Regions from separate parts of the Gulosibacter molinativorax genome, predicted to be linked through region 3. Evidence: predicted binding sites of a transcription regulator. Region 3 holds the regulator's gene; each other region holds the start of a gene.
What was found. Region 3 encodes LexA, which represses DNA repair genes until DNA is damaged. Its sites were predicted from a motif close to TCGAACANNTGTTCGA; they were not measured.
Positions count from the first base shown of each region.

Region 1 (7,605 bases), 1.7 Mb from region 3:
CGACGCCGCGAATGTCTTCGACGAGGTGCGGTATCTCGGTCACACAACGGATGCCTCGGCCTACGAGGTCGTGCGAGATCTCGATCTTCGTCTCGAGAACAAGCGTCCGGCAACCCTCATCCCCGCCGAAACGGTGGCACGATGATGACAGCCACGTCCCACGCCAATGACACTGCCAATGACACTGCCAATGACACGGCCAATGACACGGCCAGCAATGCCGCCCCCGCGACGGCACAAGCAAGCGGCGCGGCCTCAGCGACAGCCCAAGCAGAATCGCTGACCCCGGATGCACGCCAGTGGTGGCGCCGGAGCCAGCGTTGGTTCTGGATCGCCCTCCTCGTCCTGCTTGTCGCCCTCGTCTCGATCGCGACATTCGGCGGCATGGCCGTCAATTCGAACCGTTTTCTCGACCCCACATCGCCGTCCCCGTCGGGTGCGCAGGCCCTCGTCACCGTCCTAGACGAACAGGGCATCGAGTTCACGCATGCGGAGAACAGTGCCGAGCTCGACGCGGCGCTGGCCGCGGACGGCTCGAAAACACTCGTCGTCGAGGATCCCTTTTATGCGCTCCAGGAAGACGACTGGGCCGCACTCCTTGATGTTGGTGCGGATCGCATCGTGGTGCTGTCGGCTTCGTTTCCCTCGATGACGTTGACCGAGCAGGTCGCGCAGCCCGAGGGCAATTTCGAAGTGAAGCTGGATGCGGATGGCGGGGTGATCAATGAGTCCATGCCCGATCGCTTTGAAGCAGGGAGTTGCTCGGCGCCACTCGCCGTGAATGCGCCCGCGATCACAAATCTCGGCGGCCGGGAATTTATGCCAGTCGGCGACGCGGTGGGCTGCTATCAGGTCCGGGACGGCTTCGCGCTCATCATCGGCGAGGCCACGCCTGGCGGGCCCGAAATTGCGGTGCTCGGCGCGCTCTCGAACCTGACGAACGAGAGCATCACCCTCGACGCGAACGCAGCGATGGCGCTCAACCTGCTGGGCACGAACGACCAGGTGGTTTGGTACACCCCGAGCCCAAGTGATTACACCGACGGCGGCCCGACGTTTGGTGACTACATCCCGCAGTGGCTCATGCCGGTGCTGCTCCTGATTTATCTCGCGGGCTTCGCCACGATTCTCTGGCGCGGCCGACGCTTCGGCCCGCTCGTGACCGAGCGTCTGCCAGTAACGGTGCCGGCAAACGAAACCCTCGAGGGCCGCGCCCGCCTCTACGATGCGAGCAACGCGAGGCTGCGGGCGCTCGATTCGATCCGAGTGGGGACCATCTCACGACTCGCCGATCTCACCGGAGTCGGACCCGGCGCATCCACCGAGGAAGTTATCGCCGCAACCGCCGGGCTCGCCGGCGTGCCACGCGAGCACGCCCACCGCGTCTTGCTCTCGGGCGAGCCGCAGACCGACCGCGACCTGGTCGACCTCGCGAACGCCGCCGCGGAGCTCGAGCGACGCGTGCGCGCGACGACCGGCAGACCGAAGCGAAAGCGCAAAGCGCGCGAGTCCTCGGCAACGCAACCCAGCGCATCCACCGGAGCCAGCGCATCCACCGTGCCCGGCGCATCCACCCCGGCGACGACCAACGCGCAGGATGCTACAACGGAGACCGCGACCACGCACACGAACGACACGCAACCAGACGATTCAGGGAATTCAGGAGAACGCGCATGACGAATGAGATTCGAGCCAAACTCGGCCAGGTTCGCGCCGAGGTCGCAAAATCGGTGGTCGGGCAGGATCAGGCCGTCGAGGGCATCGTGATCGCGCTGCTCTCCGGCGGCCACGTACTGCTCGAGGGCGTGCCGGGAACCGCGAAGACCCTGCTGGTGCGGACCATCAGCCAAGTGCTCGAGCTCGACACCAAGCGCGTCCAGTTCACGCCCGACATGATGCCCGGCGACGTGACCGGCTCGCTCGTTTTCAATACCAAGATCGGTGACTTCGAGTTCCGCGACGGTCCGGTATTCACGAACTTGCTGCTCGCGGACGAGATCAACCGCACGCCGCCGAAGACCCAGTCGGCGCTGCTCGAGGCGATGGAGGAACGCCAGGTCTCAGCGGATGGCGTGACCCGGCCGCTGCCAGATCCGTTCATGGTCGCCGCGACGATGAACCCGATCGAATACGAGGGCACCTACACGCTGCCCGAGGCGCAGCTCGACCGATTCCTGCTCAAGCTCGTGCTCGACCTGCCGCCGCGCGACGCCGAAATCGAGGTGCTGCGCCGCCACGCGGGCGGCTTCAACCCGCGGGACCTCCAGTCCGCTGGCGTGCGCAAGGTATTGAACGCGGATGAGCTGCGACGGGCTCAGCGAGAGGCGCACGCGACGCGGATCAGCGGCGATATCGTCGCCTATATCGTCGATCTCGCGCGGGCGACCCGCCAGTCCCCCTCGGTGCGGATGGGCGTGTCACCTCGAGGTGCGACGGCGCTGCTGAACGCCGCCAAGGCAAGCGCCTACCTGTACGGCTACGACGCCGTGACCCCCGATCACGTGCAGCGCATGGTGCTGCCGACCTGGCGCCACCGCCTCGCGCTCGAGCCCGAGGCCGAGATCGAGGGCGTCTCGAGCGACTCGATTCTGCGCTCGATCATGCAGCAGGTGCAGGTGCCCATCTAACTATGGCCATCAGCGGTATCTACGTCGGAGTGCTGCTGGTGGGGATGCTGCCGATCATGCTGTTCGGCACCTCCCCCACCAGCGCATTTGGCACGCTCGGCCTCGTGGTTGCGATCTGGCTCCTCCTCGGCCTCGTCGACTGGGTGCTCGCGGCCCCTGCGCGCAAGGTGTCGATCGAGCGCGAGCTGCCCGATCGAGTCCGACTCGGCGAGACCTTGACCTCCACCCTGTTCGTGACGAACCTCGGCCCGCGCACGCTGCGGGCGGTCATTCGCGACGGCTGGGAGCCGTCCGCCGGGGCTCCAAGGATGCGCGTCAAGCGATTCATTCCCGTCGGCGAGCGGCGCGCGGTACATACGGCCTTGAAGCCGTGGCGCCGCGGCGACCGGCGCAGCGAGTTCGTCGTGATCCGCTCGTGGGGCCCGTTGCACCTCACCGCCCGCCAGGCCGTGTTGAAGGCGCCAGGCCGGGTGCGCATCCTCCCGCCGTTTAATTCGAGGAAGCACCTGCCGTCGCGCATCGCGAGGCTTCGCGAGCTGGATGGGCAGACCACCCTGCAGGTGCGCGGCCAGGGCACCGAATTCGATTCGCTGCGCGACTACGTGCGCGGCGATGACGTGCGCTCGATCGACTGGCGCGCGACGGCACGACAGCAGGAGCTCGTCGTGCGCACCTGGCGACCGGAACGTGATCGCCGCGTGATCATCGTTATCGATTCGGGTCGCACCGCGGCGGCACGCATCGAGGATGAGACGCGGCTCGATACCGCGATCGAGTCGGCCTTGCTGCTCGCGGCGCTGGCGACTCGTGCCGGTGACCGCGTCGAGCTCGTTGCATTCGACCAGCGCGTTCGAGCGCGCGTGCAGGGGTTCTCGGGCTCGGTACTGCTGTCGAAGATCACGGATGCGATGGCAAACGTCGAGCCCGAGCTGATCGAGATGAATTGGCAGGAGGTGCCGCGGCTCGTTCGCGAGGTCACGACGCACCGCGCGCTTGTCGTGCTGCTGACGACCGCAGACAACGCGGGGACCGCGCGAGGGCTTCTCGAGATGCTTCCTTCAATCACGCATCAGCACCTTGTCATGGTCGCGTCGGTGATCGACCCCGAGACGGAGGAACTCGCCGAAGAGCTGTCGGATCGCGACGCGGTGATGCGCGCCGCTGCCGCCGAGCGCGCGATGCTGGATGCGGGGCAGGTTCGCCGCACCATGACGCGACTCGGGGCGGATGCAGTGGCCGCGACGCCGTACGAGCTGCCGCCTCGCGTCGCCGATCGGTACCTCGAGCTGAAGAAGGCCGGGCGGCTATAAGCGCCAGCCGTCATTGCGCCTGTCGAAAGGTGCCTCCGGTCCTTGAGCCTGTCGAAAGGTGCCTCCGGTCCTTGAGCCTGTCGAAAGGTGTTCATAGGCACCTTCGTTCGCCAACGGTCCCACTCGAGTCGTTCATTGTTCGAGTATTCGTTCGACTTTTTCTCAAACTCCCTCTTGCATATTCGAATCTATGTTCGATACTATGGTGTCACGGAAACGAACACCCCTTCGAATCCACGGCCCGCAGCATCGCGACCAGGAGGCACCACTCCAATGTCCGAGAACGAACCGCCCAACACTCCCGACGATTCCCCGCACGAGCCACACCCCGACACCTACACCCACCACCGCGACCGACTCACCGAAGCCACCACAACCTGCACCAGGTCGGAGGAATCAACCACCGCCCGCTCGCGACTGATCCGCGACACCTACAAAACCGCCCAACTCATGCTCGGCCAAGCCGACGCGATCACCCTCCACACCCTCGCCGCCGCCTACCAACTCGCCGACACCCTCGCCACGGCTGACGCGGCGGGCGACCCGGACGGGCACACGTTCCTCCACGACCGCGACCGTCGCTTCGCGTGGCAGCTGCGGTCCCTGATGGGCGAGCTCAGCCTCGTCATACGCGACACCGACACCGCCCTGCGAAACCGTGCCCACGACGCGCACACCCTCGTGACTTGCTACCCCGAGTGGGTCGACGCGATCGCCGAAGCCCGCATCACCCTCCGCCACGCCCGCGAACTGCTCCGCGGCGTGAGCGCCCTCCACCTCAGCGACGCGGTCGCGCTCGCCGAGCGGGCGCTTCGGTATGCCGCGTCGCACGCGGTCCACGAAACCCGCAAATACGTGGACCGGGAAGCCGCGAAGCTCGCGGCCGAGGACTTCGAAGCCGCCCACGCCCGCGAACGCGCCGCACGCTACGTGTCGGTACGCCCGGAAGCATACGGGATGGCGACGCTGTTCGCGTACCTGCCGCTGGAGCAGGCCACCGCGATCCACGAGATCCTCACCCGCCAGGCCCGCGCCCTGCGCGAGGACCAGCAGCGCGACGCGGACGCGGCTCGCGCCACGGGTGCGGACGGTGTCGGTCTCGACAGCGCCGCCCGTGCCGACACCGCCCGTGCCGACACCGCCCGGGCCGACGCCGCCGGGAGCGCCGACGGTGCCGCTACTGCCGACAGTGCCCCTGCTGCCGACAGTGCCCCTGCTGCAAGCGGCGTCACGGGTGACACCGTCGCGCCGGACACGCGCACCACCGCGCAACTCAAGGCCGACATCTTCGCCGAAACCCTGCTCACCGCGACCCCCGAATCGATCCTCACGAGCCCCACCGCGGGCGCGGCGCGAATCACCGCGACCGTGAACATCACCATCCCCGTCCTCACCCTCCTCGAAGGCCGCGTCGATGGCAGCGACCCCGCCCTGCTCGACGGGATCGCGCCGATCGGGTTCGACACCGCCCGGCAGCTCGCCGCGAGCGCGCCTGGGTGGCAGCGGATCCTGACCCACCCAATCACCGGGCATGCGGTATCGGTCGACACGTACACCCCGAGCGCGAGCCTGCGCCGATTCGTGCAGATCCGCGACACGACCTGCCGCCACCCCGGCTGCGCCCGCCCCGCCACGGCGAGCGATCTCGACCACACCATCCCGTACGTCGACGGCGGGGCCACCTCACAGTCGAATCTTGCCGCGCTGTGCCGACCGCACCACGTGCAGAAACATCACGCCGGGTGGGGCGTGCGGCACGTCGGTCGCGGGGTGTTCGAGTTCACCACCCCGCTCGGCCACACCACGGTGACCGAGCCCGCGACCCACGGGCCGCGGTTCCACCCCACCGGGGAACGCGTCGACGGGCCCGCCACGAATTCGGGAAGTGGGCCCGCCGACGAGGCGCCGGCCGGACAGAACGGGAGCGACGACCAGCCCCCGTTCTAGCCGCGGGACCCGCCGCAACCACGGCGAGACTCAAACAACCCCAATCCATCCTCGTTCCTTATCCGTCGCGATTGCTTAGGCGCAGTGCGAACTGCGCCTATTCGTCGCGCCCGCACTAGACGCTAGCGAAACCAAGCAACCAAGCAACCGAGCAACCAAGCAGCCAAGCAGCCAAGCAGCCAATCCTGCACCGCAGAAACGAAGTCCCGTTATTCGGCGTGGACCCGCTGGTAGCCCGCCTCAGACTCGCGCAGGTCGCCATCGTGGCCTGCCCTGTACGCCCGCCGCCCGAGCACGAGTGAGTACGCCAGGTAACTCCCGAGCGCCAACGCACCGATACCGATCTTGATCGCCCACGGCCAGTCCTGCCGCGTCACGAACCCTTCGATGAGCCCCGACAGAAAGAGGAAGATCGTGGTGCCGACCGCGACGATGATGAGCGTTCGGCCCGCATGACCGAGCGCCTCCATACGCGTGCGATTCCCCGGCACAATCAACGACCAGAAGACCGCGAACCCCGCCCCCGCAGCCACGAACACCATCGTGAGCTCGAGCAGGCCGTGCGGTGAGATCCAGAGGAAGAACGCGTCGAGGTGCCCGAAGTAGGCCAGCAATGCTGCAGAAGTTCCAAGGCTCACGGCGTTTTGAATGATCACCATGATCGGCCAGACGCCCGTGATGCCGAACGCGATGCACTGCAACGCGATGAACGCGTTGTTCGTGAATACCCGCGCCGCGAACGCCGACTCCGAATACTCCGAGTAGTAGTTGATGAAGTCTTCCTCGGCGTACTGCTTCAACCCGGCCTCGGTCCCATAGAACGCGAGCAGCTCCGGGTTCGCGGCATGCCACACATACGACAGCACGCCAATCACGATGGTCAAGACCGCCGCGGCAAGCGTCCACCAGCGAACGCGATAGAGCGAAGCGGGCAGCTGCTCGACGAAAAACTCACGCAACACCAAAAGCGGATTGCGCCGAACGCGGGTAAAGCGCATCCGTGCCTGCGACAGCGTGACCGAGAGCGCGGTAGTCTCCGCGGTCTCGCCGTAGGTCGTTCGCAACGCCGAAAGATCGGTCGCGCCCGACTGATAACCGGCGATGAGCTCGTCCGATTCGGCACCGTCGAGCGACCTTTTCCGGGCGAGGTCACGCAGCCGCTCCCACCTACCGTGGTGCGCTGCCGAGTACGCGTCGATATCCATGTGGTGCAATGATGACATGACGACCTTGGCAACAACGGGCAGCACCACTCACGATGACGAAGACGTTGTCATTGGCGAAGGCGTCGCCCTGGGCGTCCCCGCCGCCGGCTTCCTCAGCCGCGCCGGGTCGGCCACGATCGACGTCATCGTGATCATGCTCGGCTACGTGCTCTCCGTCCTCGCCCTCGCCTGGCTACTCGAGATGTACATCCTCGCGACCGGCATCATGATCGAGGATGCGTGGCTCGCCGTCATCCAGGTCATCTGGCTTGTCCTGTGGACAGTGCTCGTGCCGGTCATCGTCGAGACACTCTCGCATGGTCGATCGCTCGGCAAGCTCATCTTCGGGCTACGAATCGTGCGCGACGACGGCGGCGCCATCGGGTTCCGTCACGCGCTCATCCGCGGACTCGTCGGCCTCCTCGAGCTCTATCTCTCGCTAGGCGCCGTCGCGCTCCTCGCGGGTCTTTTCAACCCCCGCGCGAAGCGCCTCGGCGACATGCTCGCTGGCACTTA
Region 1 covers NZ_CP028426.1:2,035,197-2,042,801, forward strand. Annotated here, with positions in the region: gene GMOLON4_RS09520 (DUF4129 domain-containing protein) at 1-145, shown strand, start outside; gene GMOLON4_RS09525 (DUF4350 domain-containing protein) at 142-1,677, shown strand; gene GMOLON4_RS09530 (AAA family ATPase) at 1,674-2,627, shown strand; gene GMOLON4_RS09535 (DUF58 domain-containing protein) at 2,630-3,937, shown strand; gene GMOLON4_RS09540 (HNH endonuclease signature motif containing protein) at 4,211-5,884, shown strand; gene GMOLON4_RS09545 (stage II sporulation protein M) at 6,094-7,107, opposite strand; gene GMOLON4_RS09550 (RDD family protein) at 7,106-7,605, shown strand, end outside.
Region 1: GMOLON4_RS09540 (HNH endonuclease signature motif containing protein) is a predicted target of LexA. The motif match lies at 4,120-4,135, and genes of this name have one in related genera.

Region 2 (7,605 bases), 1.5 Mb from region 3:
GCGATCCTCGTCGGTGAGCGGCCGCACCGCCTCCCCATCCAGAATCGAGACCGCGCGCTCGAGCACCCGCTCAGGATTTCCCTTGACCCAGGCACGGTACTTGCCCCGCGCATCCAGCCGAATCGAGGTCATCCGCTGCCGCACCGAGTCGAAGGGCAGCTCCCGGATCTCCTGCTGCTCGCGCTGCAGCGCATCCAAATCGATGCCGCCCTTCGCCGCGAGCGTCAGCAGCGCACCCTCGGTCGGGTCCCCGAGAATCCACCAGTCGGCGTGCTCCGCGTCCGGGGGCAACAGCTTCGCATTGCTCGCGAGCACGCCGCACTCGAGCAGGATGCGCGGGGTCGCCTCGGGTGCGAGCGTCCGGCCCTCGTCGTCCACCAGCTCGCCCTCGGGTGCGTAGCCAGTGCCGGTTACGGTGGCAGGTGTCAGCCCGATCAGGAGTTCCTCGACCGTCATCTCGTTCTTCGTGAGCGTGCCGGTCTTGTCGGTACAGATCACGGCGGTCGCGCCGAGGGTCTCGACCGAGGTCAGCCGCTTCACGAGCGCGTTCTTGCGCGCAAGGGTTGAGGATGCTTGGGCAAGGGCCGTGTTGACCTCGGCCGGCAGGCCCTGGGGCACGAGCGCGCAGGCCATGCCGACGGCGAAGAGCAGCGCCTCGCGGAACGGCATGTTCGCCCATACGCCGAGCGCCAGGACGATCGCGGTGAGGCCGACGACGAGTGTGCCCACGACCTGGGCGATGCGCGTCGTCTCGCGTTGCAGCGGGCTCGGCGTCGGGACCGCGCTCTCGCTCAGGCTCGCGATCCGTCCGAGTTCCATGCGCATCCCGGTATCAATCGCGACCCCGAGCCCCTCGCCCTGCGCAACGGTCGTGCCCGCGAAGGCGAGGTTGAAGCGGTCGCCGAGCGGCACCTCGTGCTTGATCGCGTGGGTGTGCTTGCGTGATGGCTCGCTCTCGCCGGTCAGCGCAAACTCGTTGGTGCTGAGCGCCTGCGCCTCGATGATCCGCACGTCGGCCGGCACGAAATCGCCCTCCGCGAGGCGCACGACGTCGCCAGGCACGATGCTCGCCGACTCGATCTCGAGGAGCTTGCCGTCGCGCAGCACCTCCGCGCTCGGTTTGACGAGATCCTCGAGCGACTTCATCGTGTGTCGCGCGCGCTGCTCCTGCGTGAACCCGATGACCGTATTGATACCAACCAGCACGAGCAGCACGATCGACGTGTTCCAGTCGCCGAGGTAGGCGGTGACGGCCGCACACGCGAGCAGCAGGATGATCAGCCAGTCCTTGAACTGGTTCAGGTAGCGGAGAAACGCGTTGTCGCGTTCGAGGGAAATGATTGCGTTCGGGCCAAACTCCTGGGCCCGCCGCTGCGCCTCCTCGGCCGAAAGCCCGGTTGCGCTCGACTCGAGCCGCTCGAGCACCTCGTCAGCGCTGAGCAGGTACGCGGTCTCCGTCCAGCGCTCACTCGCTGCGCCTTCCGAGGCGCTGTCGTGGCCCCGGTGGTGTCGACCAGAATTGCCCTGCTGCGACGCGATCTGCTGCTGCGCATCCATGATTCTTCCCTCTACTCGGCGAATCATTTCGTGAACCTGCTCGGCCCACCCGCGCAAGATTTCGGCATGAGATTACACCCGCATCCGGAGCGCCTGGCTGGAGGTTTCCACAGGCGCCGACGCTGTTGACAGGTCGCGGCGGATCGTCGTTCCTCACCTAGGGTGGATGCATGACTGACGCGGCTTTGGCGACCCTCGAGAGGGTCTGGGGATACTCCGATTTTCGAGGGCCCCAGCGGCAGATCGTCGACACCGTGATCGCGGGCCAGAACGCCCTCGTGCTCATGCCGACCGGTGGCGGTAAATCGCTCTGCTACCAGATCCCGTCCCTCGTTCGCGACGGCACCGGCATCATCATCTCGCCGCTCATCGCACTGATGCAGGATCAGGTTGCGGCTCTCGAGCAGCTGGGGGTGCGCGCCGCGTTCCTGAACTCGACCCTCGACCCCGACACGCGGCGCCTGGTCGAGCAGCAATACCTCGCGGGCGAGCTCGACATGCTGTACCTCGCGCCTGAGCGACTGCAGGCCTCGCTGCCGCTGCTGCATCGCGGCAAGATCGCCCTGTTCGCGATCGATGAGGCGCACTGTGTGTCGCAGTGGGGCCACGATTTCCGCCCCGATTACCTCGGGCTCAGCGTCATCCAGGAGGAGTTTCCCGACGTCCCGCGAATCGCGCTGACCGCGACCGCGACGGTCCAGACCCGCGAAGAAATCGCATCCCGCCTGGGACTCGAGGACGCGCCGAAGTTCGTGTCGAGCTTCGACCGGCCGAACATCCAGTACCGAATCGTGCCGAAGAATCGGGCGCGCGACTCGCTGCTGCGGTTCATCCGCGCCGAGCACGACGGCGACGCGGGCATCGTCTATTGCTTATCGCGAAAATCGGTCGAGCAGACGGCCGAGTTCCTGCGCGATCAGGGGCTGGATGCGCTGCCCTACCACGCGGGCCTTACGCCCGAGCAGCGGCGATTCAATCAGCAGCGATTCCTGCGCGACGACGGCGTCGTGATGTGCGCGACGATCGCCTTCGGCATGGGCATCGACAAGCCCGACGTGCGCTTCGTCGCGCACCTCGATCTGCCGAAGTCGGTCGAGGGCTACTACCAGGAGACGGGGCGCGCGGGGCGCGACGGCGAACCCGCGACGGCCTGGCTCGCCTACGGCCTCCAGGATGTCGTGCAGCAGCGACGCATGATCGAGCAGGGCGACGGGGATGCATTCCGCCAGCGCCAGCAGTCGCTCCACCTGGATGCGATGCTCGCGTTGTGTGAGACCGCAGGCTGTCGCAGGCAGATGCTCCTCGCATATTTCGGTGAGGATGCGCAGCCCTGCGGCAACTGCGACAACTGCTTGAACCCGCCCGAGACGTGGGATGGGACGGTGCCGGCACAGAAGCTGCTGTCGACGATCGTGCGGCTCGACAGGGCGACCGGCCGCGCGTACGGCGCGGGCGCGCTGATCGACGTGCTGCTCGGAAAGCGCACGGAGCGCTCGTCGGCGCAGGGCCACGACAAGGTCTCGACGTTCGGAATCGGCACCGAGCTCGATGACACCGGCTGGCGGACGGTCGTGCGGCAGTTGCTCGCGATGAATGTGATTTCCGCGGTGGGTGAGTATGGCGTGATGCAGGTGTCGCCGAGGGGTGCGGAGGTGCTGGCTGGTCGCGAACCGGTGAAACTGCGCAAGGACACGACCGCGGCGGTAGCGCGCAGCTCGCGGCGCTCGTCGTCATCCGCTTCGATCGATGAGTTGCAGCCTGGCCAGCGTGAGCGCTTCGAGGCGCTTCGCGAGTGGCGACGCGACACCGCGCGCGATCAGTCCGTGCCCGCGTACGTCGTGTTTAACGATGCGACGCTGCGCGAGTTGGCCGTCGAGCGGCCGAGCACGCTGAACGAACTCGCCGGGATTTCGGGCGTTGGTCGCGCGAAGCTCGAGCAGTACGGGGACGAAGTGCTCGAGGTGCTTGCGGGGGTCTAGGCGGGCCAGCTGGACGCTGGCGAATAACGGGCGGAACGTTTACTCGAACATAGTTTCGAAATATTCCTGAGTTTCCTCTTGCATATTCGAACCTCTGTTCGATACTATGGTGTCACGGAAACGAACACCCCTTCGAATCCACGGCCCGCAGCATCGCGACCAGGAGGCACCACTCCAATGTCCGAGAACGAACCGCCCAACACTCCCGACGATTCCCCGCACGAGCCACACCCCGACACCTACACCCACCACCGCGACCGACTCACCGAAGCCACCACAACCTGCACCGGATCGGAGGAATCAACCACCGCCCGCTCGCGACTGATCCGCGACACCTACAAAACCGCCCAACTCATGCTCGGCCAAGCCGACGCGATCACCCTCCACACCCTCGCCGCCGCCTACCAACTCGCCGACACCCTCGCCACGGCTGACGCGGCGGGCGACCCGGACGGGCACACGTTCCTCCACGACCGCGACCGTCGCTTCGCGTGGCAGCTGCGGTCCCTGATGGGCGAGCTCAGCCTCGTCATACGCGACACCGACACCGCCCTGCGAAACCGTGCCCACGACGCGCACACCCTCGTGACTTGCTACCCCGAGTGGGTCGACGCGATCGCCGAAGCCCGCATCACCCTCCGCCACGCCCGCGAACTGCTCCGCGGCGTGAGCGCCCTCCACCTCAGCGACGCGGTCGCGCTCGCCGAGCGGGCGCTTCGGTATGCCGCGTCGCACGCGGTCCACGAAACCCGCAAATACGTGGACCGGGAAGCCGCGAAGCTCGCGGCCGAGGACTTCGAAGCCGCCCACGCCCGCGAACGCGCCGCACGCTACGTGTCGGTACGCCCGGAAGCATACGGGATGGCGACGCTGTTCGCGTACCTGCCGCTGGAGCAGGCCACCGCGATCCACGAGATCCTCACCCGCCAGGCCCGCGCCCTGCGCGAGGACCAGCAGCGCGACGCGGACGCGGCTCGCGCCACGGGTGCGGACGGTGTCGGTCTCGACAGCGCCGCCCGTGCCGACACCGCCCGTGCCGACACCGCCCGGGCCGACGCCGCCGGGAGCGCCGACGGTGCCGCTACTGCCGACAGTGCCCCTGCTGCCGACAGTGCCCCTGCTGCAAGCGGCGTCACGGGTGACACCGTCGCGCCGGACACGCGCACCACCGCGCAACTCAAGGCCGACATCTTCGCCGAAACCCTGCTCACCGCGACCCCCGAATCGATCCTCACGAGCCCCACCGCGGGCGCGGCGCGAATCACCGCGACCGTGAACATCACCATCCCCGTCCTCACCCTCCTCGAAGGCCGCGTCGATGGCAGCGACCCCGCCCTGCTCGACGGGATCGCGCCGATCGGGTTCGACACCGCCCGGCAGCTCGCCGCGAGCGCGCCTGGGTGGCAGCGGATCCTGACCCACCCAATCACCGGGCATGCGGTATCGGTCGACACGTACACCCCGAGCGCGAGCCTGCGCCGATTCGTGCAGATCCGCGACACGACCTGCCGCCACCCCGGCTGCGCCCGCCCCGCCACGGCGAGCGATCTCGACCACACCATCCCGTACGTCGACGGCGGGGCCACCTCACAGTCGAATCTTGCCGCGCTGTGCCGACCGCACCACGTGCAGAAACATCACGCCGGGTGGGGCGTGCGGCACGTCGGTCGCGGGGTGTTCGAGTTCACCACCCCGCTCGGCCACACCACGGTGACCGAGCCCGCGACCCACGGGCCGCGGTTCCACCCCACCGGGGAACGCGTCGACGGGCCCGCCACGAATTCGGGAAGTGGGCCCGCCGAAAATTCTGGCAGTGGGCCCGCCGAAAATTCTGGCAGTGGGCCCGCCGACGGTGAGGCACCGACCGGGTCGGCCGGTCAGGACCGGGACGCCGACCATGACGGGAGCGACGACCAGCCGCCGTTCTAGCCGCAGGACCCGCCGCAACCACGGCGAGACTCAAACAACCCCGTTTCGTTGCCCGTTACTTTTCCCGTTTCTCAGTCGTTTCCTAGTCCGTCCCTTTGTCCGTCGCGATTCTTAGGCGCAGCACCACCTGCGCCTCCTCGTCGCGCCCCCGAGACCCCCAGCGCCTCGTAAAGCAGCACGCGCGACCTACGCGAACAGCGCGATGGTGTTCAGCAGCATGATGATGCCGAGCAGCGCCAGGAGTCCGCCGACGAACAACAGGGCCTTCTCACGGCCGTGCTTGATCCGGGGTCGTGAGGCTTCGCTTGCGTTCGAGCCTCGCGCATTCGAGGCTCGCGCATTCGAGTCGCCAGCCGCTGAGTCGCCCGCGGCTGAGCCAACAGCATCCGCGCGGCCCGAGTCCGCGCCCCGCCCTACCCCGACGCCCCCACCTGCGTTCGAGTCCGCGGCAGTCGTCGCCGCCTGCGCCTGCGGTTCAACCGCGATCGCCTCGGCCCACTGCGGCGCATCCTCGAAGTCTTCATCGATGCCGTTCTCGGCCGGGTAACCCACCGATTGCGAATAGCTCGGCGACTCGTGCTCGGGTGCACGCCGCGCCTGTACGAGCACAAAAATGCCGTAGCCGAGCAGGAGAATCCCGACGAGCAGCAGGATCCCACCGATCCCGAGTACGACGATGTTGGCGATGAACGCGAACGTGAACATTCCTAGAGCTCCGCGTCCGGCACGGAGAAGGTGTTACAGGCGCTTGCACCACCCTGGTAGCCAGCCATCAGCCAGTTCGTGCGCTGCTCGCTCGTTCCGTGGGTGAAGCTTTCCGGCTGCACATCCATGCCGGCCTGCTCCTGGATGTGGTCATCACCAATGGCCTGCGCCGCCGAAATCGTGGTCTGAATCTCGGCACGCGTCGGCTCCTGCATGAGCTGGTTTCCCTGCGAGTCGGTCGCTTTCGCGGCGCTCTGCATCCACGCGCCCGCGAGGCAGTCGGCCTGCAACTCGGTGCGAACCGCGCCACCCGTCGGACCCTCGTCACGAGTATTGCTGCTCGAGAGGATGCCTCCGAGATTCTGGATGTGGTGACCCCACTCGTGCGCGACAACATACATCTCGGCGAGCGGCCCGCCCTCGGCGCCGTACTGCTGCACGAGAATGTCGAAGAACGAGGTGTCAACGTAGATGCTCTGGTCGGCCGGGCAATAGAACGGACCGATCGCGCTCGACGCCGTGCCACAGGCCGTGTTGGTCTGCTGCTCGAAGATGTAGACGGTCGGGTTCACGTAGCCGTCGATGCCGATGGTCGGAGCGGCCTCGGTCCAATACTGCTCGAGCGACACCGCGGCGCCCTCGATACGACAGTCAATCTGCGCGTTCGCTTCCTGACCGGTGCAGGCGAAGTCCTCATCGGCGTAGTTGCTCGACGATGAGCTACTCGCACCGCCCAGCATCCCGGTGATGTCGACGCCGAGAAACTGCGAGACAAGAAACGCGACCAGCACGAGCAGAATACCGCCGCCGCCGATCGCGCCACCGCGACCAAGCCCGCCGCCACCGCCACCACCGCCGCGGCTGCCGCCCATGCCACCGCCAGAGCTCGGACGGCGACGGCGCACGTGGCCCGAGTCGAAGTTCGAGTTGTCGTTGAAAGTCATGCCGGAAATCCTACTCAATCAACGGAAACAGTGACATGGCCGCGGGATGGATATTGTCACCCATCCCGCGGCCACATGCCAGTACCGGTTAGCGGGTACGCTTCTTCTTCGCGCGGTACAGCGTGCGCTCGTCAACTGGCGCATTGCCGGATGCGCGCAACTCGACATAGTAGGCCGCGGCTTCGTCCTGACGCTGCTGTTCGGCCCCCGAAGCGATCTTCGCGCGGAGGTGCTCATCCTTGTACCCGAACGCATCCACGAGCGACTGCGCGTGCGGGCGGAGTCGTGTGATGAGTCGCGAGACGTATGAGCTCACCAGTCGCGCGCGACGCGTCGTGAGACGACCCGACATGAGGTACCACGCGAGGTCGCGCTCAATGAGCGTGAGGCCGTGCAGGTCGCGCAGCCAGGTGAGGATGCGGTGGGTCTCGCTGTTGGGGTCGAATTCCTCGAGCTTGCGCGTAAACGCCTCCCACTGGATGAGCTCGCCG
Region 2 covers NZ_CP028426.1:2,313,574-2,321,178, forward strand. Annotated here, with positions in the region: gene GMOLON4_RS10665 (cation-translocating P-type ATPase) at 1-1,584, opposite strand, end outside; gene recQ (DNA helicase RecQ) at 1,728-3,536, shown strand; gene GMOLON4_RS10675 (HNH endonuclease signature motif containing protein) at 3,714-5,465, shown strand; gene GMOLON4_RS10680 (hypothetical protein) at 5,652-6,170, opposite strand; gene ypfJ (KPN_02809 family neutral zinc metallopeptidase) at 6,173-7,114, opposite strand; gene GMOLON4_RS10690 (acyl-CoA dehydrogenase family protein) at 7,203-7,605, opposite strand, start outside.
Region 2: GMOLON4_RS10675 (HNH endonuclease signature motif containing protein) is a predicted target of LexA. The motif match lies at 3,623-3,638, and genes of this name have one in related genera.

Region 3 (7,605 bases):
GCAGCTCATCGCCGACCGACTTGTCGACCGCATCCTCCTCGCCCGTCAAAAGCGACTCGTCAAGCTGGAGCCCCGCTGAGGTCGCGACCCGAGCATCCGCCGGAACCTGGTCGCCCGCCTTCAGGCTGATGAGGTCCCCCACCACGAGGTCCTCGCGACGGGTCTCGATGAGCTCGCCGTCGCGGTAGACGCGAGCGTGGGGCGCGTGAAGAACGCGGAGATTGTCGAGCTCCCGCTTCGCGGAATACTCCTGCCAGACCCCGATGATCGAGTTGGCGACCGCCGAGAACCCGAAAATCGCATCCTGCCAGCGGCCCATCACCGCGAGCAGCGCAAAACAGGCCACCACGATGCCGTTGAAGAGCGTGAAGACGTTCGCGCGCAGGATCGCCCACATCGAGCGGCTCGAATCGTTCGGGATGATGTTGCGCCCGTGCTGCTCGCGAGCCCGCTCGACTTCGCGAGCAGAGAGGCCGAACTTTTCAACCTGACCCGGTTCAACGTCGGTGTTTTCGACGGGTAGTCGAACCGGTCGTTCTGATGTCATTCCGAGAGACTACCGAGCGCGGCGGCGGCGGAACAATCGGGTTTTCCGCCGGGTTTGCTCTGCACCGGCTCCAGCCGAGGATTCGACGCGGTCGACGCGCAGCGCGAGGGAATCAACGCGCTCGACAAGGTCGGTATTTCCGGCGAGGGACGCCTGGACGGTCTGCAGGACCGACTGCTGCTGCGACTCATCGAGGTCCGCCGAAATGTGCAGCGCAATCACGAGCTCGGGCCCTGCGAATCGCGCGCCCGGATCCCCCGGGACGAGGTCGATACCGAGCAGCCGAGGCTCGGCCGCAAGCAGCCCCTGAGCGTGTTCGAGCACGCGCGGGTCGCGCCACGGGAGCTCGTACCCGGTGGCCTGCGAGATGGCCCAGACCGCGGGCCGACGCACGACAAACTCGGTGTCTGGGCTCCCCGGGTCGAGGATGAGCAGGTCGTTTCGCTCTTCGACGGCGGCGAGGGCAGCTCGACGCGAATCGACCGGAATCGGCCTGGCGGTCTCGTCCCAGCGCTTCATTGCCTCCACCGAGGAGAACACGGGAACGACGCCGCGACCATCCGGTGCCTTGACCGTCACGATCGAGAGCTCGGCCGACTTGTCGACCTTCACGCCCTGGTCGTTCTCGCCCTCGTCACCGAGTTCGGCGACGAGCGGGACGAGCAGCCGGGTCTCGCGGAGCGCATCCACGACCTCGACCGGGGTTCCGCTGCCAGCGCGAAAATTTTCGAGCGCCTCCCCAAGTTCTTTCGGCGCCGTGCCGTCGTCATTCTGCCACGGGTTGTCGCTGAAGGTGCGGCCCTCCCACGGCTGCCCGGCCGAGTCGGACAGGCCGCCGTGGAGGTGCGGAGGAATCTCGACCACGAGCTAGTGACCAGCTACGTCGAGTGCTTCGCGGAGCGTGAAGGCACCCGAATACAGGGCCTTGCCGATGATGGCGCCCTCGACGCCGAGCGGCACGAGTTCGCGCAGCGCGGCGATGTCGTCGAGGCTCGAGATGCCACCGGAGGCGATGACGGGTCGGTCGGTACGGTCGGTAATGCTGCGCAGGAGGTCGAGGTTCGGGCCCTTGAGCGTGCCGTCTTTGGTGACGTCGGTCACGACGTAGCGCGTGCAGTCGGCCTGCTCGAGGCGCTCGAGGACATCCCAGAGGTCGCCTCCCTCTTTCGTCCAGCCGCGAGCTGCGAGCGTCGTGCCACGCACGTCGAGTCCGACGGCGATGAGGTCGCCGTAGGTGTTGATCACGCTGGCGGCCCACTCGGGGTTCTCGAGCGCCGCGGTGCCGAGGTTAACGCGCTTGACGCCCATCTCGACCGCGTCTTCGAGCGACTCGTCGTCGCGAATACCGCCGGAGAGCTCAACGAGGACGGCCTCACCGTATGCCTCGACGAGGCGGCGGATGACCGCGCGATTGTTTCCGCGCCCAAACGCCGCGTCGAGGTCAACGAGGTGAATCCATTCGGCGCCCTGCTCGACCCACTGGGCCGCGGCATCCACCGGGTCACCGTAGGAGGTGGCCGAATCGGCCTCACCCTGGACGAGACGAACCGCCTGACCGTTCGCGACATCGATCGCGGGGAAGAGGGTCAACGTTGGCGAGTCATTAAATTCACTCACGGACATTCCTTGCTTGAAAAAATTGCGGCAGCGAGTGCGCTGACCGCCCTAGCGTAATAGGGCGGTCAGCGAGGGTCAAAGCGTCCCGAGCCAGTTGCGGAGCAGCTGGATGCCCGCACTGCCAGATTTCTCGGGGTGGAACTGGGTCGCAGTAAGCGGGCCGTTCTCGACCGCCGCGAGGAATCGCTCGCCGTACGTCGAATAGGTCAGCTTGATCGGAATCGCGTGCGGGATGGTCTCGTCGAGCACCAGCTCGGTCGCGGCAAACGAGTGCACGAAATAGAAGCGCTCGTCCTCGATCCCCTGGAAGAGCTTCGAGCCCTCCGCCGCCTCGATCTTGTTCCAGCCCATGTGCGGCAGGCGTTCGGCGCGCAGCTCGTGCACGACACCGGGCCATTGGTCGAGACCCTCGGTACCCGGCACCTCGACCGTCGTTTCCTCGTCCCACCAGAACGCGTCGGCGTTGGGCGCGTGGACGCGCCGGGTCTCCTCGGTATGCACCACGACGGGCGACGCCTCGGGATCGGTGCCCTCGAGTCCCCGCTCGAACATCACCTGCATGCCGACGCAGATGCCCATGACGGGGCGACCACCCGCGAGTCGCTGGTCGATGATGCGCGGTCCCTGGGCTTCCCTGAGCCCCTCCATGACGCCCGCGAAGCTGCCAACGCCAGGAACGAGTAGGCCGTCAGCCGCGAGCGAGGTCTCAGAGTCCTTCGTCAGTGTGACGTTGGCACCGGCGTATTCCAGGGCCTTCGCCGCGGAGTGGACGTTGCCAAACCCGTAGTCGAAAACGACGACATTCGGACGGCTCACAGGGCACCCTTCGTGGACGGCACGCCATCGACCTCGGGGTCGAGTCGCTTCGCGGCGCGGAAAGCGCGGGCGAACGCCTTGAACTCGGCCTCGGCGATGTGGTGCGGGTCGCGGCCCTCGAGCACGCGCAGGTGTACAGTCAGCCCGGCGTGGAACGTGATCGCCTCAAAGACGTGGCGGACCATCGAACCGGTGAAGTGCCCACCAATCCGGTGTAGCTCAAAGCCCTCCGGCTCCCCCGAATGCACGAGGTACGGGCGGCCGGAGACGTCGACGACACACTGCGCGAGTGCCTCGTCGAGCGGCACGAGTGCATCGCCGTAGCGACCGATGCCGCGCTTGTCGCCGAGGGCCTCGCGAATCGCCTCGCCGAGCACGATGGCGGTGTCCTCGATCGTGTGGTGTTCATCGATCTCGACGTCGCCGGTTGAGCGCACCGTGAGGTCGGTGAGCGAGTGCTTCGCGAACGCGGTGAGCATGTGGTCGTAGAACGGCACCGAGGTGCTGATGTCGGACTTGCCTGTGCCGTCAAGGTTGACGGTCACCTCGACGGTGGATTCGCTCGTCTTGCGAGTCTTCGTGGCGATACGTGCCGCGGTCATCGTGCTGCCTCCTGGGCTTGCAGTTCGGGGCGCGCCAGAGTGATCTCGGCGAGCGCGTCAAGGAATAGGGTGGTCTCTTCTTCGGTGCCGGCCGTCACGCGCAGGCAACCGGGAATGCCGATATCGCGGATGAGGATGCTGCGGCGATAGAACTCTTCGAACATCTCGTGCGGGTTCGCGACGCCGCCGAAGAGCACGAAGTTCGACGCCGACGGGTACACGCGGTAGCCGAGTGCCGCGATTTCGGTGACGAGACGGTCTCGCTGGGTGCGGATGAGATCGACCTGCGAGAGCATGACGTCGCTGTAGTCGAGCGCGCCGCACGCCGCGGCCTGCGTGATGGCCGAGAGGTGATACGGCAGCCGGACCAGACGAACCGCATCCGTGATGACCGGGTCGGCCGCGAAGTAGCCGAGCCGCGCGCCGGCGTAGGCAAAGGCCTTGGACATCGTCCGCGACACGACGAGCCGTGGACGGCCCGGAAGGAGCTCGAGCGCCGACGGCATGCCGTCCGGCCGGAACTCGGTGTACGCCTCATCGACGATCAGGATGCCCTCGGTCGCGTCGTATGCGGCCTCGATGGTCTCGAGCGAGAGTGCAGTTCCTGTCGGGTTGTTCGGGCTGCAGAGGATGAGCACATCGGGCTGGTGTTCCTCGATGGCGCGGCGAGCGGTCTCGGGCGAGAGTTCGAAGTCGGCGTCACGCTCGGCCATGAAGTAGGTGCTTCCCACTCCTTGCGTGAGAAGTGGGTACATCGAATAGGTCGGGCCGAAGCTCATGACGGAGCGGCCAGGCCCTGCGAAAACCTGCAGCAGCTGCTGCAGCACCTCGTTGGAGCCGTTGGCGGCCCACACCTGGTCTGCGGTGATGCCGTGCCCGAGATAGTTGGCAAGCTTTTCGCGCAGCTCGACGAACTCGCGGTCCGGGTACCGGTTCAGGCCCGGCAGCGCGAGTGCGATCTGCTGGATCACATGCGTCGCGACCTCTTCGGGGACCGGATAGGGGTTCTCGTTTACGTTGATCGAAACTCGAACCTGCTCTTGCGGCGCCCCGTACGGGGAGAGTCCGCGAAGGTCATCACGAATCGGAAGCTCATCTAGGGAAGTCACCGCTCTATCTTAGACAGCCTTCCTCCCCCACGAGCGGCCTTGCACCGCCACGGATTAACCCTTGCGCGAACGAACTCGCCCCACCGCATGAACCGACTCGGTGCGAGGCTGCGACTAGAGGTTCGGGAGCGCCAGCTGCTGACCGGCCTGGAGCGACGAACCCGACAGGCCGTTGAGCCGCTGGATCTCCACAACGACATCGCGGACGTCCTGGTTGCCAGCGATGCCCGCCGCGATGTCCCACAGCGACTCGCCCGCGAGCACGGTGTGCGTCTCGAACTGCTCGTACACCCCACCCGAGGCCGACGCTTCGTCGTCGGCGAAGGCCGCGGGGATCTGTGCCACACCGATGCCGACGCCAAGCGCCACCGGCGCGAGCAGGAGCGCGGCGAGGACGCGACGCCCACGCAACGTAAGCGTGAGACCCGCCCGGCCGGCCGCCGAACGCTTCGTGCTGTTGAGTGTGATCGCAGTCATGGTGTTTCCCCCTTCGGGAGGCCGTAGTGGCCGACTTGTTCGAGCTGAGCTTGTCTGCCGCGTTCGAACTCCGCCTTCGAACCAACGTTTCAAACAAATGATCCGAACTTCTGTTCTAAGCCTAGCTTCGAAGATTCGACCCCGCAAGGTTTTCTTCGAATACCAATCGGCGACACGCTCGAATATCTGTTTGAACTACGTCGGCTTCGCAACTAGAGTCGGAAGCAACATAAGGAGAAGACCATGAGCCTCCGACATTCGGCGGCCCTTCCCTGCAATTGAGCCGAGGAGCCCGAAATGAAACCGACGATTAAGCCCCTCACGCAGAAGCAAGAAGCGATCGTCGGCTACATTGCCGATCACCTCGATCGCCAGGGCTACGCGCCCACAATTCGCGAGATCGGCGACGCGGTCGGCCTCGCAAGTTCATCCTCGGTTTCGCACCAGCTGGCCCAGCTCGAGAAACACGGCTACCTGCGGCGCAATTCGAATCAGGCTCGAACAATCGAGTTGCTCTACCAGCCTCAGCAGGCAGACACCACCGAGGAACGGATTCCCGCCGAGACTGCCCTCGTGCCGCTCGTGGGGCGCATCGCCGCGGGTATTCCCATCACCGCTGAGCAGCAAGTCGAAGAGGTCCTCCCGCTCCCCCGACAGCTCGTCGGCCTCGGCGACCTGTTCATGCTTGAAGTCTCGGGCGACTCGATGATCGATGCTGCCATCTGCGATGGCGACTGGGTCGTCGTCCGCGAGCAGAAGGTCGCGCAAAACGGCGAAATTGTGGCCGCGATGCTCGACGGCGAAGCTACGGTGAAGGTATTCCGGCAGCGCGACGGCCACACGTGGCTACTCCCGCGCAACAGCGCGTACGAGCCCATCCTCGGCGACGAGGCGGAGATCCTCGGCCGCGTCGTCGCCGTCATGCGCTCGGTGTAGCAGTCCGGCGAGAAATGCCCGAAGTCGCCACGTGAATCGCGAAGCGATATGTGTCGAATCAACCGGCCCTTTCGATACAGCGGGCTTCGCCCGCTTACTCAAGGACCTCGCCGCGTTTTCACCCGCGTCGCGGCCGTCGCTTACGCCTGCTCGCGGCGCGGCAGCTCGAGCTTCCGCGGCGCGGGCTCCGGCGCACCGAGGTTCGGCTTGTGCCGAACATCTGGGCGGCGTCGGTCGGGCGCGCCCTTGCCACCCACGCGGAACGGCTCGATCGAGCCGAGCTGGTCAGGATGCACCCGGGCGCGCACGTGCGTGCCGTCGGCCTCGTGCGACTCGCGCACCACGCCACCAGCGTCGTGCAGCATTGAGATGATATCGCCGCGGTCGTAGGGCACGACGAGGTCGACCTCGATCTCGGCTATCGGCAGCAGCTCGGCGATGCGGTCGAGCAGCTCGTCGATGCCCCTGCCGGTTCGCGCCGACACGAACACCGCATCCGGCTCGAGCCCCCGCAGAGCAATCTCCGTGTCGCGGTCGATGAGGTCGGCCTTGTTGAACACGATCAGCTCGGGTATGTGCCGCGAGTCGATTTCGCCGATGACCTCGCGAACGGTCTGAATCTGCCCTGCGGGATCGGGATGCGCCGCGTCTACTACGTGGACGAGCACGTCAGCATCCGCGACCTCTTCGAGCGTCGAACGGAACGCCTCGACGAGCTGGTGAGGGAGGTTCCGCACGAATCCCACGGTGTCTGCCATTGTGTACGGGCGGCCATCCGGAGTCTCGGTCCGGCGCACGGTCGCGTCCAGTGTCGCGAATAGCTGGTTCTCGACGAGCACACCCGCGCGCGTGATGCGGTTGAGCAGCGAGGACTTGCCGGCGTTCGTGTAGCCAGCGATCGCCACCGCAGGAACCGCGTTGCGGTCGCGCCGCGCACGCTTCGTGTCACGCGCGGTCTTCATCCCCGCGATTTCCCGGCGCAGCTTTGCCATGCGGGTGTGGATGCGGCGACGGTCGAGCTCGATCTTCGTCTCACCGGGGCCTCGGGAACCCATACCGGCTCCGGCGGAACCAACCTGGCCACCGGCCTGGCGGGACATCGAGTCACCCCAACCGCGAAGTCGCGGCAGGAGGTAGGACAACTGCGCGAGTTCGACCTGGGCCTTACCCTCGCGGCTCTTCGCGTGCTGACTGAAGATGTCGAGGATCACGGCGGTGCGGTCGATCACCTTGACCTTCACGACATCCTCCAGCGCGCGTCGCTGCGAGGGCGCGAGCTCGGTGTCGGCTACGACCGTGTCCGCGCCGGTCTCGGCGACGATCTCGGCGAGCTCCCCGGCCTTACCTCGACCGAGGTAGGTCGCGGGGTCGGGGTACGGGCGGCGCTGCAGCAGGCCTTCCAGTACGCGGGCGCCCGCCGTCTCGCACAGCGCGGCGAGCTCCTGCAGCGACGTCTCGCCGTCCTGCTGCGAGCCAGCCGGGTAGACGCCGATCAGCACGA
Region 3 covers NZ_CP028426.1:329,281-336,885, reverse strand. Annotated here, with positions in the region: gene GMOLON4_RS01695 (HAD-IC family P-type ATPase) at 1-547, opposite strand, end outside; gene GMOLON4_RS01690 (SseB family protein) at 557-1,411, opposite strand; gene priA (bifunctional 1-(5-phosphoribosyl)-5-((5-phosphoribosylamino)methylideneamino)imidazole-4-carboxamide isomerase/phosphoribosylanthranilate isomerase PriA) at 1,415-2,170, opposite strand; gene GMOLON4_RS01680 (imidazole glycerol phosphate synthase subunit HisH) at 2,240-2,980, opposite strand; gene hisB (imidazoleglycerol-phosphate dehydratase HisB) at 2,977-3,582, opposite strand; gene GMOLON4_RS01670 (histidinol-phosphate transaminase) at 3,579-4,691, opposite strand; gene GMOLON4_RS01665 (LysM peptidoglycan-binding domain-containing protein) at 4,806-5,168, opposite strand; gene lexA (transcriptional repressor LexA) at 5,466-6,104, shown strand; gene hflX (GTPase HflX) at 6,245-7,605, opposite strand, start outside.

Region 4 (7,605 bases), 1.1 Mb from region 3:
CGCGGGTCACGGCGGGATTCCTCGATTTCGATGGGCTGCGGAACAACAGGAAAGCCTAACGCTGTGGTGGAGCGCGCGCATGCCTTGCCGTCGAGCTGCATCCTTCGCCGTCAACGTTCGGTCGCTATGCTCGGTGCCGTTGTCTGCCCCCGATCGAGCAATTCCGTGGCACCTACGTGCCAATGCGCTCGATGACTGGGGGCGCGCATCCACCACCGATTACTCACGAGGGAGCCTCATGCCCACCGTTCTTGCCCTGCACGCCGCCACCGCCGACGTCCCGCTGCTCACCGGCAGCACCATTGCGCGACTCACGGAGGAAGGACGCCGAGTCGTCATCGTGACCCTGACCGGCGACGCTCCCACCGCGATCGCGCAGTCGCTCGGCGCCGCCCGTGCCGAGTCGCTGGGCTACGAGCTCGCGCTCGAATCGGAGTCTAAGGTGCCCGTCGCCGAGGCGACCGACCGCATCCAGACGCTGCTCGCGGACGAGGAGATCGATCTCATCCTGAGCTACGACAAGATCGGTGTCGTACACGAGCCCACCCACGTGCGCGTGCACGAGATCGGCAACGAACTCGCGTCGCGCCTCGGTGCGCCGACCGTCGAGGCCGCGATCACCCGCGAGCTCGTGAACAAGGGCGCGGGCGTCGCGAAGACCCTGCGCAAGACCGTGCCGTACAACGACGAGCAGCTCGCGCAGTTCGCGTCGAAGAGCGACCTCGCGTATGACATCCCCGCGAAGAAGAAGTTCGACGTGAAGTGGGATGCGATGAAGGCAGCCGGTGGCGGCGCGGACCGGTTCTCGCAGCTGCTCGCACGAGGGATGCAGTTCCCGAAGCTCGTGGTCGGCTCGCTTTTCCAGCACGAGTACTTCGGCGCAGGCCAGGGTCAGGCGCCGGACTGGTTCACGTCGCTCGCGAAGTAGCGTTTGGGCGCATCCGCGCCAGCCACGTGCGAAGGTTGGGTCACGCTCGCCTTGCCGCACACGAAGATTGGTCACGTCTCGGGATTATCAGGACGTATAAACCCGAGACGTGACCAATCTTGCTTGAGCCCAAACGGAAAGTTGTCACGTTCTGGGGTTATGAGTCGTCATAATCCCAGAACGTGACCAGTCTTTCGGCGGGCTCAAGAACCGCCTTTCGACGGGCTCAGGGAGCCCAGCCGTTACTTGAAGCGGAGCAGGCGCAGCGAGTTGAGCACCACGAAGACGCTCGAGAACGCCATCGCGACACCCGCGATCATCGGCGAGAGCAGCCCGAACGCGGCAAGCGGAATCGCCGCCACGTTGTACGCGAACGCCCAGAACAGGTTCTGCATGATCACTCGGTTCGACTGCCGCGACAGGCGGATCGCATCCACCGCGGCGTTCACGTCATCGCGTACGAGCGTGATGTCCGCAGCCTCGATCGCGGCGTCGGTTCCGCCGCCCATCGCGATGCCGAGGTCGGCGGTCGCGAGCGCGGGTGCGTCGTTTACGCCGTCGCCCACCATCGCTACCCTCTTGCCTTCGGCCTGCAGCTGCGCGACGACCTCAGCCTTTTGCTCAGGCAGGACGCCAGCGATCACGCGGTCGATTCCAACCTCGGATGCGACGGCCTTCGCCACGAGCTCGTGGTCGCCGGTGAGCAGCACGGGCTCGAGCCCGAGCTCGCGCAGGCGAACGATGGCCTCCGCCGAGGTCGGCTTGATCGTGTCGGCGACGGCAATCACACCGACCACCGCGCCGTCGACGCGCACCAGCACCGGGGTCTGACCGGCGCCAGAAAACTCGGCGATGACCGCATCCACTTCGGCCGCCGTCGTAGCCACAGCCTTTCCAGCCGAGGCATCCGCGACCGGAGCAGCGCCAACTGTTTGCGACGCATCCGCCGACCCTGCGACAGCCGCGATCGGCGCTGCATCCGCGTCGCCAGTAACCACGCGACCGACCCGCACCTCGACGCCGTCGACGATGCCGACGACCCCGCGTCCGGCCTCGTTTCGGAACTCCGAGACAGGCTCGAGCGTCAGGCCACGGTCCTCCGCGGACCTCACAATCGCGCGAGCAAGCGGGTGTTCCGACGCATCCTCGACCGAGGCCGCGAGCGTGAGCAGCGCATCCTCACTGACCGACGCGTCGAGCGTGCGCACCCAGGCGACACTCATCTCGCCGCTCGTGACCGTGCCGGTCTTGTCGAGCACGACAGTGTCGATTCGGCGCGCCTGTTCGAGCGCCTCAGGACCTGCGATCAGGATGCCCAGCTGGGCACCGCGACCGGTTCCGGCGAGGATTGCGGTCGGGGTCGCAAGCCCAAGCGCACACGGGCAGGCGATGATGAGCACGGCGACGGCGGCGGTAAACGCCATGTCGACGGTGCCACCGAAGATGAGCCACGCGAAGAGCGTGACGACCGAGAGCACGAGCACGACCGGCACGAACACGGCGGAGATCTTGTCGGCGAGGCGCTGTGCCTCAGCCTTGCCGTTCTGCGCGTTCTCGACGAGCTCGCCCATGCGGGCCAGCTGGGTGTCGGCGCCGATGCGGGTGGCCTCGACGACCAGGCGGCCGGAGACGTTGACCGTCGCGCCGACGACCTCGTCGCCGGGCTTGACCTCGACGGGCACTGATTCGCCGGTGAGCATCGAGGTGTCCACGGCGGATTCGCCCTCGATGACGTCACCGTCGGTCGCGACTCGCTCGCCGGGGCGCACGATGAAGCGCTGGCCGACGCGGAGTTCCGAAACCGGAACGCGACGGGATGCGTCGCCCTCGATGATCTCGACGTCCTTCGCACCGAGGTCGAGCAGGGCCCGCAGCGCGGAACCAGCTTGGCGCTTGGCGCGCGCCTCGAGCCAGCGGCCGAGCAGCAGGAACATCGTGACGCCAGCGGCAACCTCGAAGTAGATGTTGCCCGTGCCCGATTGGGCCGTGAGGCGCCACTCGAAGCCGTGGGTCATGCCGAGCTCCCCGGCGTGGCCAAAGAACATCGCGTACAGCGACCACAGGGTGGCCGCGGTGACGCCGATCGACACGAGGGTGTCCATGCTCGTCGCGCCGTGGCGCAGGTTCCGTAGCGTCGCGCGGTGGAACGGCCAGGCGCCCCACGTCACGACCGGAAGCGTCAGCACCATGACGACCCACTGCCAGCCGATGAACTGCAACTGCGGGATCATCGAAATCAGGATGACCGGGACGGTCAGGATCGCCGACCACACGAAGCGGTTGCGGTAAGACTTCGCCGCGCGCTCGTTCTCGTCGAGGACAGGCTCGGGCTGGGGCTGAGCGGCGGATGCGCTGGTCACGTTGGACTCGGCGACATCGGCGCCGGCGCTGCTGGTCACATCGGCTGTCGGCGCGTTGCTTGCACCGGTCGCCGACGCGGTGGCAGTGTTTGCCGGGGCCTGCGCGTAGCGACTCACGTGTGGGGTCGCGTCGTAACCGGCCGCGCGAACGGCCTCGATGAGGCGCTCGTACTCGGCCTTCGCATCTGCCCCCTCGGGCACCTTCACGCTCGCGCGGTTCAGCGCGAAGTTGACGTTCGCATCCACGTCGTCGAGCCTGTTGAGCTTGCGCTCGATGCGGTTGGCGCAGGATGCGCAGGTCATGCCCTCGACGTCGAGCGTCAGGGTCTTGAGCACCGGGTCGTTAAAGTTTGGGGTGTCGGTGGTGCTCCCCGGAGCTGCTTGGTGCTCCGGGGCGACCGCGCTACTTGGCGTCGACGAGCTCATAGCCGGCCTCCTCGACTGCAGCGCGCACCGCACCGAGGTCGAGGGGCGCAGCGGACTCGACGGTGGCAGTGCCGTCAGCACTGCTTGCGGTAACCGAGGTGACGCCCTCGATCTCACTGATTTCCTCGCGGACGCTCATCTCGCAGTGGCCGCAGGTCATTCCGGTGATCTGGTAGGTGGTGGTAGTCATGATGTTTCCTTCCTCGATTGTTGGAACCAACATACCCCCCATGGGTATTCCTGTCGCGTGAAATTTCTTGTTTGTCTGCGTATCCGGCCAAGTTCTGCGGTTCCCGCTGCCCTGGGCCCGTCTCGCCGCGGAAAAAGTGCACGCCTGCGCACCGTCCACGGCGCGTCGCGGGCGTGTCGCACTCAGGCGTGCACAATTTTCTGCCGGGGTGATGCCCAGAAATGCCGGGACTGAGTAACGTGGATGCGATGAGCGGCTTTTTCGAGCGGGATCTGACCGACAGCGGCGAGGTTTTCACGCCCACGAGCGAATCCAAGAGCGGCTGGGGCGACATCGTGCGCGGTCCGGCGATCACCGCGCTGCTCGCCCGCGCCATCGAGAATGTGGTCGCGCCCCGAGATGCCGACGGGCAGGCCACGGCCGACGCCTCGGGGCAGACCCCCGCCCAGGACCGGCAACATGCAAGCGGCTCCGCCGACCGGCGAGAGAAGGAAGGCCAAGCGCAGCTCATCCCCGCCCGAACCACTTTCGAACTCCACTCCCCCGTGCCGCGCCGTCCGCTGCGCACCGAGGTGCGCATCCTGCGCGACGGTCGGCGCCTCAAGCTTGTCGAGGCCGACCTGATCTGTGGCGACAGCGTCTACGCGCGGGCGCGAAGTGTGTGGTTGCGGCCGAACGACGACGCGGACGTCAGCGACAACACCCCTTGGCACGCGGATCGGCAATTTACGACGCCCGGCCCCGGCCCGTGGAATCCGAGCAATGACCGCCGCCTCTTCAGGAGCGCGGACAAGCCCTGGAGCGATCAGGGATGGGGACATCAGGATGCTGGGCGCAAGACCGTATGGCAGCTTCCGGTTCCGGTAGTGGTCGGCGAGTTCCACTCGCCCTACCAGGTCGCGGCGACGGTCGCGGACGTCACCAACCTCGCCACCGGTTGGGGCCCCGAAGGCCTCGACTTCATCAACGCGGATGCGACGCTCTCGCTCGTGCGGCTGCCATCACGCAACGAGGTGGGCGTGCAGGCGATAGACCGCGTGGACCACGACGGGATCGCGATCGGGACCGGAGTGCTCTTCGATGAGGACGGTCAGTTCGGCACCGCGCAGGTGACGACGATTCTGCAGCCCGGTGGCCGCATCCGATTTGAGGACCCTGAGACTGGCGCGCCGAACAAGCTCGTTTAGGGTTCGTTGTCTGCGCACTTTTCTGACTAAAAGGCGCCACCCAGACGCGGTGCCTGACCTTGCGGCGCCCTTACGCGCGTCGGGCTAGCCACACACAGACCACTTGAGCACCGCTCAAAGATTGTCCACCGAGAGCGCGAACCGCCATTGAAGGATGCGCTGGATCCAATGCTGAACGCAGGGGCCCTTGTCCACCGAATTCCGCAGCAGTATGCGGGAAACGCGGGAATGTCGGAGGCTTGTTCTACTCTTGTTCCATAAGAAGTTCGAAGAAATATTCGAACTGTGAGACTCCGGATAGACATCCGGCTTAGGTGGAAAGGAGGCGATTCCGATGACAACTCAGCCGAACGAGCGGCCGCGCGCGAACACCGGCCGCCACCTTCCCGCCGACGACCTGCGCGTCGCGGAGGCGCAAGAGAAGCTCGAGGTCTACGCCGAGCTTCGCCGCTCGCGAGGCGTGGCGGAGGCTGGAATCATCCGGCTGCTTGCGACGGTGTATGAGATCGCGGTCGAGCGAACGAGTGCCTCTACCCCGGACTCGTTCGGGGTAGAGAGCCAGGAGAAGGTGTTCTCGTGGCACTTCACCTCGCTCCTGAGCGACTTCGCGGTGAAGACCAACGAGTCGCCTCGCGCCCTCGCGAACCGCGGATACGACGCCTACGAGCTCGTGACGCATTTCCCGGATTGGCTCGCCTCGATCGAGGCGGGCAAGATCGAAGTTGCCCATGCCCGCACGATGCTCCGCCACATCAGCATCCTGGGCGAAGAAGACTACGCGGAGTTTGGCGCCGAACTCCTCAAGTATGCCGAGGCGAACTCGGTGGGCCAGACGGACAACCAGGCCGCTCGGCTCGCGAGCACCGTGGCGGCCGCCTCGTTCGAGCGGACGCATGAGCAGGCGAGAGCGGAACGGCGCGTCACCCTGAATCACGACGACTTCGGGATGGCGACGCTCCGCGCGTACCTACCGAGCGAGCTCGCGGCCCCGATCAAGGACCTGCTCGACGCCCGCGCGAAGGAAATCAAGCAGGAAAACATGAAGGCGCGGCGGGGCGCGGTCAAGGATGCGCTGGCCTCGATCGCTGAGGCCACGTCGCCTGATCGGGACCAGCCGTCAAAGCAGCACTCGCTGCAGGATGTGCTGGAACAGATCGACCCGGCCGCGACCGACACGCGCACCGCCGACCAGATCCGCGCCGATGTATTCGCGGAGACAATGCTCTGCGCGACCCCGGGCGAGACTCGGGTCACCGCGAAGGTCAATCTCACGGTTCCCGTGCTCGCGCTACTCGACGGGCACGCCGATGGTACGGCGCCGGCGCTCCTGGACGGCATGCGGCCGATCAGCTTCCCGGAGGCACGGCAGCTGACGGCAGCCGCGCCCACCTTCCAGCGGGTGCTCACGCACCCTGTCACGGGGCAGGTTCTCGCAGTCGACACCTATGAGCCGAGTGCCGCGCTGCGCCGGCTGATTCAGGTGCGCGACCAGCAGTGCCGCTTCCCGGGGTGCATCCGCCCCGCGACTCGCTGCGAGATCGACCACACGCACCCCTATAGCGAGGGTGGCGCGACTTCTGCGGCCAATCTTTCCTCGCTTTGCAAAGTCCACCACGTGCTGAAGCACGAAAAGCCCTGGACCGTCACCAATCTCGGTGACGGGATCCTGGAGTGGCGAACCCCGCTCGGGCAAGTGGTCACGAGCCGGCCGGAACCGTATCCGACGGCGCCGACCTTCACCCCGGGCGGGTGCGCGGAGTCACGGTCCACGACGGGGCCGGTGTTTCGCCCTACTGACGGTGAGAAGCCGTCGAACGACTCGGGTTCCGAGCAATTTGGCGCCGAGAAAAATTCTGGGAGTGTGTCCTCTGACAGCTCCGAGGGGGCAGAAACCAAAGCCGAGACTGACGACCCACCGCCCTTCTAAGGTTCGAAGGCAGGCGATTAGTCTGACCAGCGAGGTTCTCGAGGATCAGCGCGATACCCAGCCGCTGGTGCCATGCTTTGCCACTGGCACCATGCCTGACTGGGCATGCGGGGTCAGGTATCGCCGCAGCTACTTCAGCAGGCGAGCCACCGCGTCGCGGACCTCGGCCACCTTGATCTTCGTAATCTCCGGATCGCCCGATTCCGCGGCCTCGGCCATGCAGTGATCGATGTGATCTTCGAGCAGGATGGTCGACACCCGATCGAGCGCGGCCTTGATCGCCGAGATCTGCGTAATCACGTCGATGCAGTACGCATCATCGTCGATCATGCGCTCGACGCCGCGCACCTGACCCTCGACCCGCTTCAGCCGGTTCTTGAGCGGCTGCACGTCGTGGCGATAGCCATGCGTATGGGTGTGGGTCGTGGGGCCAGCTGGCTCGGGGGTTTCGACCGGCTCAACCGACTCGACAGGCTCAGCCGACTCGACCGACTCAACCGTCGGATCTGCATCATTCATTACATCCACCTCGGAACTAGGAAACCGAGCGACACGAGATCACGCACATCCCGCAACACGCGCGCGTT
Region 4 covers NZ_CP028426.1:2,723,014-2,730,618, reverse strand. Annotated here, with positions in the region: gene GMOLON4_RS12540 (GNAT family N-acetyltransferase) at 1-10, opposite strand, end outside; gene GMOLON4_RS12535 (PIG-L deacetylase family protein) at 239-928, shown strand; gene GMOLON4_RS12530 (heavy metal translocating P-type ATPase) at 1,171-3,714, opposite strand; gene GMOLON4_RS12525 (heavy-metal-associated domain-containing protein) at 3,692-3,904, opposite strand; gene GMOLON4_RS12520 (acyl-CoA thioesterase domain-containing protein) at 4,153-5,091, shown strand; gene GMOLON4_RS12515 (HNH endonuclease signature motif containing protein) at 5,426-7,018, shown strand; gene GMOLON4_RS12510 (metal-sensitive transcriptional regulator) at 7,148-7,537, opposite strand; gene GMOLON4_RS12505 (DUF7059 domain-containing protein) at 7,537-7,605, opposite strand, start outside.
Region 4: GMOLON4_RS12515 (HNH endonuclease signature motif containing protein) is a predicted target of LexA. The motif match lies at 5,358-5,373, and genes of this name have one in related genera.